DNA from 2 places in the Mesorhizobium sp. M0016 genome. Region 2 is predicted to be linked to the other one. Evidence: riboswitches for the same ligand, from Rfam matches in the RefSeq annotation. Region 2 holds a riboswitch; the other holds the start of a gene.
The links. Region 2 has a riboswitch for S-adenosylmethionine ahead of metX (homoserine O-acetyltransferase MetX). Riboswitches for the same ligand answer to the same signal wherever they lie in the genome.
Positions count from the first base shown of each region.

Region 1: linked by a shared signal. The riboswitch ahead of NKJ88_RS10400 (O-succinylhomoserine sulfhydrylase) and the one ahead of metX (homoserine O-acetyltransferase MetX) in region 2 are both predicted to bind S-adenosylmethionine.

Region 1 is NZ_JAMYVM010000005.1:256,172-260,578, reverse strand. It holds gene NKJ88_RS10415 (hypothetical protein) at 1-306, shown strand, start outside; gene NKJ88_RS10410 (ABC transporter substrate-binding protein) at 323-1,093, opposite strand; gene NKJ88_RS10405 (2'-deoxycytidine 5'-triphosphate deaminase) at 1,195-2,289, opposite strand; SAM riboswitch at 2,430-2,507, shown strand; gene NKJ88_RS10400 (O-succinylhomoserine sulfhydrylase) at 2,565-3,755, shown strand; gene NKJ88_RS10395 (glycosyltransferase) at 3,767-4,407, opposite strand, start outside.
Region 2 is NZ_JAMYVM010000004.1:355,005-359,411, forward strand. It holds gene NKJ88_RS09030 (prephenate/arogenate dehydrogenase family protein) at 1-717, opposite strand, end outside; gene hisC (histidinol-phosphate transaminase) at 722-1,831, opposite strand; SAM riboswitch at 1,958-2,035, shown strand; gene metX (homoserine O-acetyltransferase MetX) at 2,096-3,265, shown strand; gene metW (methionine biosynthesis protein MetW) at 3,262-3,876, shown strand; gene NKJ88_RS09050 (DUF1330 domain-containing protein) at 3,884-4,204, opposite strand.

The sequences.
Region 1 (4,407 bases), on a different contig from region 2:
GGCTATTCGAAAGCCCAGGTGAGCTTTCTGATGCGCAACACGGATCACATGACATCAGCGCTTCGCGGCGACAGGCTGAACAACAATGGCAAGGTCTGCGGCATCGACTCCGCCAAGGCCCATGTCCTCGGTTGCCTCGACAAGCAGTTGTTCCCGTTGAAGCGCGGCTCAAACGCTTCGCTCGACGAGGTCAAACTGACCGAAGGCTTTTGGGGCAGGAAACGTTTGGCCGCACGCGAACTGCTGTTTATCGGCCATTTTCATGCCTGCCTTGGCGCCGCGAAATCGTATCTCTTTCGCGGCTGACGCCGGCGGACGGGACTCAATAGATATCGAAATCGAAATACTTGGCCTGGATCTTCTTGTAAGTGCCGTCGGCGACGATGGCGTCTATCGCCGCGTTGAGCTTGTCGCGAAGTGCCGTGTCCTCCAGGCGGACAGCGATGCCGGCTTGCGTCTCGGTGCCCTTGACGTCGCCGACAAGCTTGCAGCAGCCTTCGCTCGCCTTCTTCAGCCAGTCCATCAGCACGAACTTGTCGGAGATGACGGCGTCGAGACGGCCGTTCTGCAAGTCGGTGATCGCCTCTTCCTGGGTGGGGTAGAGTTTCGCCTCGGCGCCGGCCTTGCCATAGGCGTCCTGCGCATAGTCGGCCTGGGTGGTCGAGGCCTGCGCGCCCACCGTCTTGCCGGCAAGGGCTGCCGGTTCGGTGGAAGTGAGGTCGCTGTCCTTGGGCGCCACCAGCGCCAGCGGCGTCGTGTAGTATTTGTTGGTGAAGGCGACCTGTTTCTTGCGCTCCTCGGTGATGCTCATCGAGGCGATGATGGCGTCGAACTTTTTCGCCTGCAGCGCCGGGATGATGCCGTCCCAGTCCTGGGTGACGATCTCGCACTCGACCTTCATCTGCGCACACAGCGCATTGGCAATGTCGATGTCGAAGCCCTCGATCTTGCCGTCCGCGGTGATGGTGTTGAAGGGCGGATAAGCGCCCTCGGTGCCGATCTTCAATTTCTCCTGCGCCTCAGCCAGCGAGCCGGCCGATATCACCAGCATGGCAGCGCCCGCTGCCGATATGATCCATCTTGAAATCTGCATTTTGGTTCCCCTTGCGCGCCGTTCTCTTGCCGGCCACCGAAAGGCAGCCAAGCATGGTGAGGCAGCGCAGGCAAGTATTTTGCCTGACGGTGATCGAAGGTTCAGCCGGCGGGGCGGAAATGCTTGGAGAGCTTGAGGCCTTGCGCCTGGTAATTCGAGCCGAGATCGGTGCCGTAAAGCGCCTGCGGCCGCTTCAGCATGTGTTCGTAGACCAGCCGGCCGACGATCTGGCCGTGGTCGAGGATGAACGGCACTTCGTGGCTGCGCACTTCGAGCACCGCCCGGCTGCCGGTGCCGCCTGAGGCCGAATGGCCGAAGCCCGGATCGAAGAAGCCGGCATAGTGAACACGGAATTCGCCAACCAGCGGATCGAAGGGCGTCATCTCGGCGGCGTAGAGCGGCGGCACGTGCACGGCTTCGCGGCTGACCAGGATGTAGAACTCGTCCGGGTCGAGCACCAGTTCGCCGGCGCCGCTCTTATAGAGCGGCTCCCAGAAATCGACGGCATCCTGGGCGGCGCGCTTGTCGACATCGACCAAGCCGGTGTGATGCTTGCCGCGATAGCCGACCAGGCCGTTCTGGTCGCCGTCAAGATCGATCGACAGCGCAATGCCGCCGCCGGAAATGTTGGGCGGCTCGGTCGCCACCAGCATCTCGGCGCGGTGCAATTCGTTCAGTTCTGCCTCCGACAACAGCGCGTTGCCGGTGCGAAAGCGGATCTGCGACAGCCTCGATCCGGCGCGTACGACGATCGGGAAGGTGCGTGGACTGACTTCGAGATAAAGCGGCCCGTGATAGCCGGGGGCGATCTTGTCGAACTCATGGCCGCGATCGGTCATCACCCGGGTGAAGATGTCGAGCCGGCCGGTCGAGCTCTTCGGGTTGGCCGAGGCCGACACGTTTGCGGGCAGCGCCAGGCGTTCGAGCAGCGGCACGATGTAGACGCAGCCGGTTTCCAGCACCGCGCCCTCGGCGAGACTGAACTCATGCAATTTCAGCCGGTGAAGCTTGTCGGCCACCAGATGATCGGGACCCGGCAGGAAGGAGGCGCGCACGCGAAAAGCCTTGTCGCCGAGCCTCAGATCGAGGCTCGCCGGCTGCACCTGGTCGACATCGAGCGCGCGCGGCGACTTCAGCGCGCCGGACTGAAACAGCGCGGAAATGTCCTGATCGGGAAGAATGCCTGTCTGCCGCAAAAGGCTGGCTCCGCTCCAAGGTCGGTCTCTTTGTGGCAGGTTCTTGCCGCAAAACCGCTGGATATTATTGCGGAACCTGCCTGGTACAAACCTCTTAATGAAGCCGGCAATTGACGCAAGCGCAGGTGAGGTCTAAAGGGTCGTTATCCCGTGGTGATTTGGCCGGTCGGCTTGCAGCCACGTTAAACAAGTCGCTAAAGGACCGTCGGGCCGCAAGGCCATATGGACCGGTTGCGACTTTCGCGGCCGGTTTTTTTGTGTCTGGAACAAAAGCGATGAGCACCAAGAAGCGTAACTGGAAACCTCAGACCGCACTCGTGCACGGGGGAACGCTGCGTTCCCAGTTCGGCGAGACGTCCGAAGCGATGTACCTCACCCAAGGCTATGTCTACGAGACGGCGCAGGCTGCCGAGGCCCGTTTCAAGGGCGAGGAGCCGGGCTTCATCTATTCGCGCTATGCCAACCCTACCGTCGACATGTTCGAAAAGCGCATGTGCGCGCTGGAGGGTGCCGAAGATGCGCGCGCCACGGCGTCCGGCATGGCGGCGGTGACGGCAGCGCTCCTGTGCAGCGCCAAGGCCGGCGACCATATCGTTGCGGCGCGCGCGCTGTTCGGCTCCTGCCGCTGGGTGGTGGAGACGCTGGCGCCGAAATACGGCATCGAGGCAACGCTGGTCGACGGCACCGACATCGCCAACTGGGAAAAGGCGGTGCGGCCGAACACGAAACTGTTCTTCCTGGAAAGCCCGACCAATCCGACGCTGGAAGTGGTCGACATCGCAGCGGTGGCGGCGCTCGCCACCTCGATCGGCGCCAGGCTGATCGTCGACAATGTCTTTGCCACGCCCTTGCAGCAGAAGCCCTTGCAGCTCGGCGCCCATATCGTCGTCTACTCCGCGACCAAGCACATTGACGGCCAGGGACGCTGTCTCGGCGGCATCATCCTGTCCGACAAGAAATGGATCGACGAGAATTTGCACGACTATTTCCGCCACACCGGCCCGAGCCTGTCGCCGTTCAACGCCTGGACGCTGCTCAAGGGCCTGGAGACGCTGCCGGTTCGGGTGCGCCAGCAGACGGAAAGCGCGGCCAAGATCGCGGATTTCCTGGCAGGACGGCCGGAAATCGCCCGCGTCATCTATCCCGGCCGCGCCGACCACCCGCAGGCCGACATCGTCAAGAAGCAGATGACGGGCGGATCGACGCTGATCTGCCTCGACGTCAAGGGCGGCAAGCAGGCGGCCTTCGCCTTGCAGAACGCGCTCGACATCGTGCTGATCTCCAACAATCTCGGCGACGCCAAGAGCCTGATCACCCATCCGGCGACCACCACGCACAAGAACCTCAGCGACGAAGCTCGCGCCGAGCTTGGCATCGGGCCGGGAACGCTCAGGCTGTCGGTCGGTCTTGAGGATACGGACGATCTGCTGGAGGACGTTGCGCAGGCACTGAAGGCAGCCGGGTAGGCCGCGAGGCGTCACGCTCCCGACGAAGCCTCTTCCAGCTCGGCCGTCTTGGTGCCGATGGTCATGATGTTGCCGCGCCAGTCGACGGCGCCGCTCAGCCAGCCGCGCGCCCAGATGGCGGGAAGCATCATGTCGCGCACCATCATCGCCGGGACCATGCGCAGCGACAGGTGCCAGCCCTTGGCCGCGGCCAGCGCGCATTCGGGAATGTAGGCCGCCGTCAGCACGGCCAACACCGTGGCCGGCAGGCTGATGCCGGCACTTGCGGCCGCCACCAGCGCCAACGCCAACGGCACGGCGACGCCGGTCAGGATCTCGGGTGCGAAAAACAGCGGGAAGGTGACGCGGCGCAACCGCGCCCAGCGCGCCTGGCGCGACCAGATGTCGGCAAGTCGGCGCTGCCCCAGTGGTTGCTCGAAAGGCGAGGCAACGAGATTGACGCGCAGGCCCAGTCCATTGACCAGCTTGGTTGCAGCCGCATCCTCGGCGATCTCGGCGGCCAGCGCGCGGATACCGCCATTGGTATCGAGCATCGGCTTGTTCCACAGCATGCTCTTGCCCTGGGCAAAGCCGAGGCCAAGCGCCTCGCCGGCATATTGCCAGCGCGCCTGCAGCGTGTTGAGGAACGCGCATTCGACCTCGGCCCAGAAGC
Region 2 (4,407 bases):
GTCGCGCCACATGGTCGGGTCGGAGGCGGCCAGACGGGTGAAGTCGCGGAAACCGGAAGCCGAATATTTGATCACTTCCGACTTGGTCACCGATTCCAGATCGTCGGCCGTGCCGACGATGTTGTAGGCAATGATGTGCGGAAGATGCGAAACGATGGCCAGCGTCATGTCATGATGCTGCGGGTCCATCGAGTCGATGTTGGAGCCGCAGCGCCGCCAGAATTCCGACAGCTTTTCCAGCGCGGCCGGATCGGTTCCCGGCAGCGGCGTGAAGATGCACCAGCGGTTTTCGAACAGGTCGGCGAAACCCGCATCCGGGCCCGATTTCTCCGTACCTGCCAGCGGGTGCCCCGGAATAAAGTGCACGCCGTCCGGTACATAGGGCTGCATTTGCGCAATGACGGAGGCCTTGGTCGAACCGACATCGGTGAGGATGGCGCCCTTTTTCAGCCCCGGCGCGATCTCTTGCGCCACCTCGCCCGACGATCCCACAGGCACCGAGACGATGATCAGGTCGGCGTCGCGGACCGCTTCCCTGGCGCCGGTGGTGTAGCTCTCGCCAAGACCGAGCTCCTTCGCCCGCGCCAGCGTGGCCGGGCTGCGCGTCGCGATGGCGACATGGCGGGCCAGGCCCTCGCGGCGGATAACGCGGGCCAGCGACGAGCCGATCAGGCCGATGCCGACCAGCGCGATCTTTTCAAACATCGGTGATGTCATTGTTTCAGCTTTTCAGGAACGTCGTGAGGGCGTCGATAACGCCGCGATTGGCTTCTTCGGTGCCGACGCTCATGCGCAGCGCATTGGGAAAGCCATAGCCGGTAACGCGCCGCAATATATAGCCGCGCTGGGTGAGGTAGTCGTCCGCCGCCTCAGCCGAATGCTTCTTGTCGTCGGGAAAGTGGATGAGGACGAAATTGCCGACGCTGGGCGTCACCCTGAGCCCAAGCTTCGTCAGCTCTTCATTCAGCCAGGTAAGCCAGGTCTCGTTGTGCAACGAACTGCGCTCGACATGGGCGCGGTCGCGGATGGCGGCAATGCCGGCCTCGATCGCTGTTGCGTTAACGTTGAAAGGGCCGCGGATACGGTTGATGGCATCGACGATGTGCAGTGGGCCATACATCCAGCCGATGCGCGCGCCGCCAAGGCCGAGCTTGGAGAAGGTGCGGGTCATGACCACATTCTGTGCGCTGCCCGCCAGCTCGATGCCGGCCTCGTAGTCATTGCGCCTGACATATTCGGCATAGGCCGCGTCGAGCACCAGAAGCACGTTGCCCGGGAGCGTGGAATGCAGGCGGCGGACCTCCTGGAACGGCAGATAGGTGCCGGTCGGATTGTTGGGATTGGCGAGGAAGATGATTTTGGTCCGCGGCGTCACCGCGGCCAGGATCGCGTCGACGTCGGCGCGCTCCTCGGTTTCCTTCACAGCAACCGGCTTGGCCCCCGCCGACTGAATGTAGATCTTGTAGACCATGAAGGCATGTTCGGTAAAAATCGCCTCATCGCCTGGCGCCAGATAGGTCTGCGCCAGCAGGCCCAAAATCTCGTCGGAACCGTTGGAGCAGATGATGTTTGCCGGGTTGAGGCCATGCACCTCGGCGATCGCCTCGCGCAGCCGGCGGGCGGTGCCGTCGGGATAGACATCGAGCTTGCCAGCCACTTCGCGCGCGGCCTCGATCGCCTTCGGCGACGGGCCGAGCGGGTTCTCGTTCGACGACAATTTATGGACCTTGGCGACGCCGGCCGGTGCCGTGCTCTTGCCCGGCACATAGGCGTCGATGTCCATAATGCCCGCGCGGGGCGTCGGCCGTGCCTTGTCCGCTGTCTTGTCCATGTCGCAAATCCATCGAGAATGCCTCCGTCCGGAGGCCGCAGCGGAAATACAAGCCGTAGCCGCGAATGTCGAGAGGCGGGCAATAGCTGGCCGTTGACGCCGGGCCGCACGAGTTCTAGAAGAACGCAACAGTTCCGTGGTGATTTGGCCGGTCGGCTTGCAGCCACGTTAAACAACTCGCTAAAGGGCCGTTTGCGTGACGTAACCGGCTTTGCGATCGCACTGCCGGTTTTTTATTGCCTGACGGCGGGCAAGGAGAGTCACATGGCCGCGCTCCGCGCTACAAAAACCAACAACGAGGCCGACAACCCGTCGAGCCCTGTGTTGCGTTTTGGCCCTGACAAGCCGCTGAAGCTCGACGCCGGCACGCTTTTGTCGCCGTTCCAGATCGCCTACCAGACATATGGCGCCCTCAACGATGCCCGCACCAACGCCATCCTGGTCTGCCACGCGCTGACCGGCGACCAGCATGTCGCCAGCACCAATCCGGTGACCGGCAAGCCCGGCTGGTGGGAAGTGCTGATCGGTCCCGGCAAGATCATCGACACCAACCGCTTCTTCGTCATTTGCTCCAACGTCATCGGCGGCTGCCTCGGCTCCACGGGTCCGGCCTCGACCAATCCCGCCACCGGCAAGCCCTACGGCCTCGACCTGCCAATCATCACCATCCGCGACATGGTGCGGGCGCAACTGATGCTGGTCGACCATTTCGGCATCGAAAAGCTGTTTTGCGTGCTCGGCGGCTCGATGGGCGGCATGCAGGTGCTGGAATGGGCATCGTGCTATTCCGAGCGCGTCTTCTCGGCCCTGCCGATCGCCACAGGCGCACGCCATTCCTCGCAGAACATCGCCTTCCACGAGGTCGGCCGGCAGGCCGTCATGGCCGATCCGGACTGGCATGGCGGCAAATATTTCGAGCACGGCAAGCGCCCGGAAAAGGGGCTCGCCGTGGCGCGCATGGCCGCCCACATCACCTATCTGTCGGAAGCCGCCCTGCATCGGAAATTCGGCCGCAATCTGCAGGACCGCGAAGCGCTGACCTTCGGTTTCGACGCAGATTTCCAGATCGAAAGCTATCTGCGCCACCAGGGCATGACATTCGTCGACCGCTTCGACGCCAACTCCTACCTCTACATGACCCGTTCGATGGATTATTTCGACCTCGCCGCCGACCATGGCGGCCGGTTGGCAGATGCCTTTGCCGGGACCAAGACCCGCTTCTGCCTGGTGTCCTTCACCTCGGACTGGCTGTTCCCGACCGAGGAGAGCCGCTCGATCGTGCATGCGCTCAACGCCGCCGGCGCCTCCGTCTCCTTCGTCGAGATCGACACCGACCGCGGCCATGATGCCTTCCTGCTCGATGAACCCGAACTGTTTGCCGCCATCAAGGGCTTCATCGGCTCGGCGGCCCGCGCAAGGGGGCTCGCCTCATGAGCGTCAATGGCAGCCAGCGCGTCGACCTCGAAGTCGTGGCCAACCTGATACCGCCGCAGTCGCGGGTGCTCGATGTCGGCTCCGGCGACGGCCTGCTGCTCGAACTCCTGCAGGAGACCAAGCAGGTCGACGGCCGCGGGCTGGAGCTGTCACAGCGCGGCGTCAATGAATGCGTGGCGCGCGGTCTCTCGGTCATCCAGGGCGATGCCGATACCGACCTCGAATTCTATCCAGACAAGGGTTTTGACTTCGTCGTCCTGTCTCAGACGCTGCAGGCGACCCGCAACCCGAAGCTGGTGCTCGACGAGCTGCTGCGAATCGGCAACCGCGCCATCGTCTCCTTCCCCAATTTCGGCCACTGGCGGGTGCGGCTGTCGCTGTTCGTCAATGGCCGGATGCCGGTGACCGCGGACCTGCCCTATTCCTGGTACGACACGCCCAACATCCATTTCTGCACCATCCGCGACTTCGTCAATCTGGTCGAGGAACTCGGCGCTTCGGTCGAGAAAGCCACCGCGCTCGACGGCAACGGCCAGAAGATCGGACTGTCGATGCCATGGTGGTTCTGGAATTTCTTCGGCCAGCAAGCGGTGTTCTTGCTGAAGCGGTAGTTTGCCCCTATTCCAGCACGTCCGTCGCCTTGTGCGGGTGCTGAACGCCATCGGCGATGATCACATCGGCGTGGGAGTTGTCGGTGCGCAAGGCCAGAATCTCCCGATAGGCTGATGAATCGTACCAGCCCCACGCATGCGCCCTGTCCGGAAACTCGATGACGATCAGATGCCCGGGCCATTCGTTTTCGACCACGTCCATGTCGCCGCCGTGGACAAGGAAGCGGCCGCCGAACGGCTCCAATGTGGCGTCGATCCTCTGCAGATACTCGACAATCTGCGGGCCCATTGTGACTTGACGCATATGGGCGACGGCGTAGGCGGCCACGGCTGAACTCCCTGTGAGATCGAAGCCCGACGACCGGCTTCGTTGGCGCAATCTGCAGACATGATGGCCATCGGTCGATTACGTCTGGGGTAATCGGCCGGCTTACGGCGTCCTGGCTCAACAGTTTGTGATGACATTGCCGCTGGTTTTTTGTAGCGTCGAATCGAATGCCATCCCGGGGTAAGGCTTGGACGGCGACCATC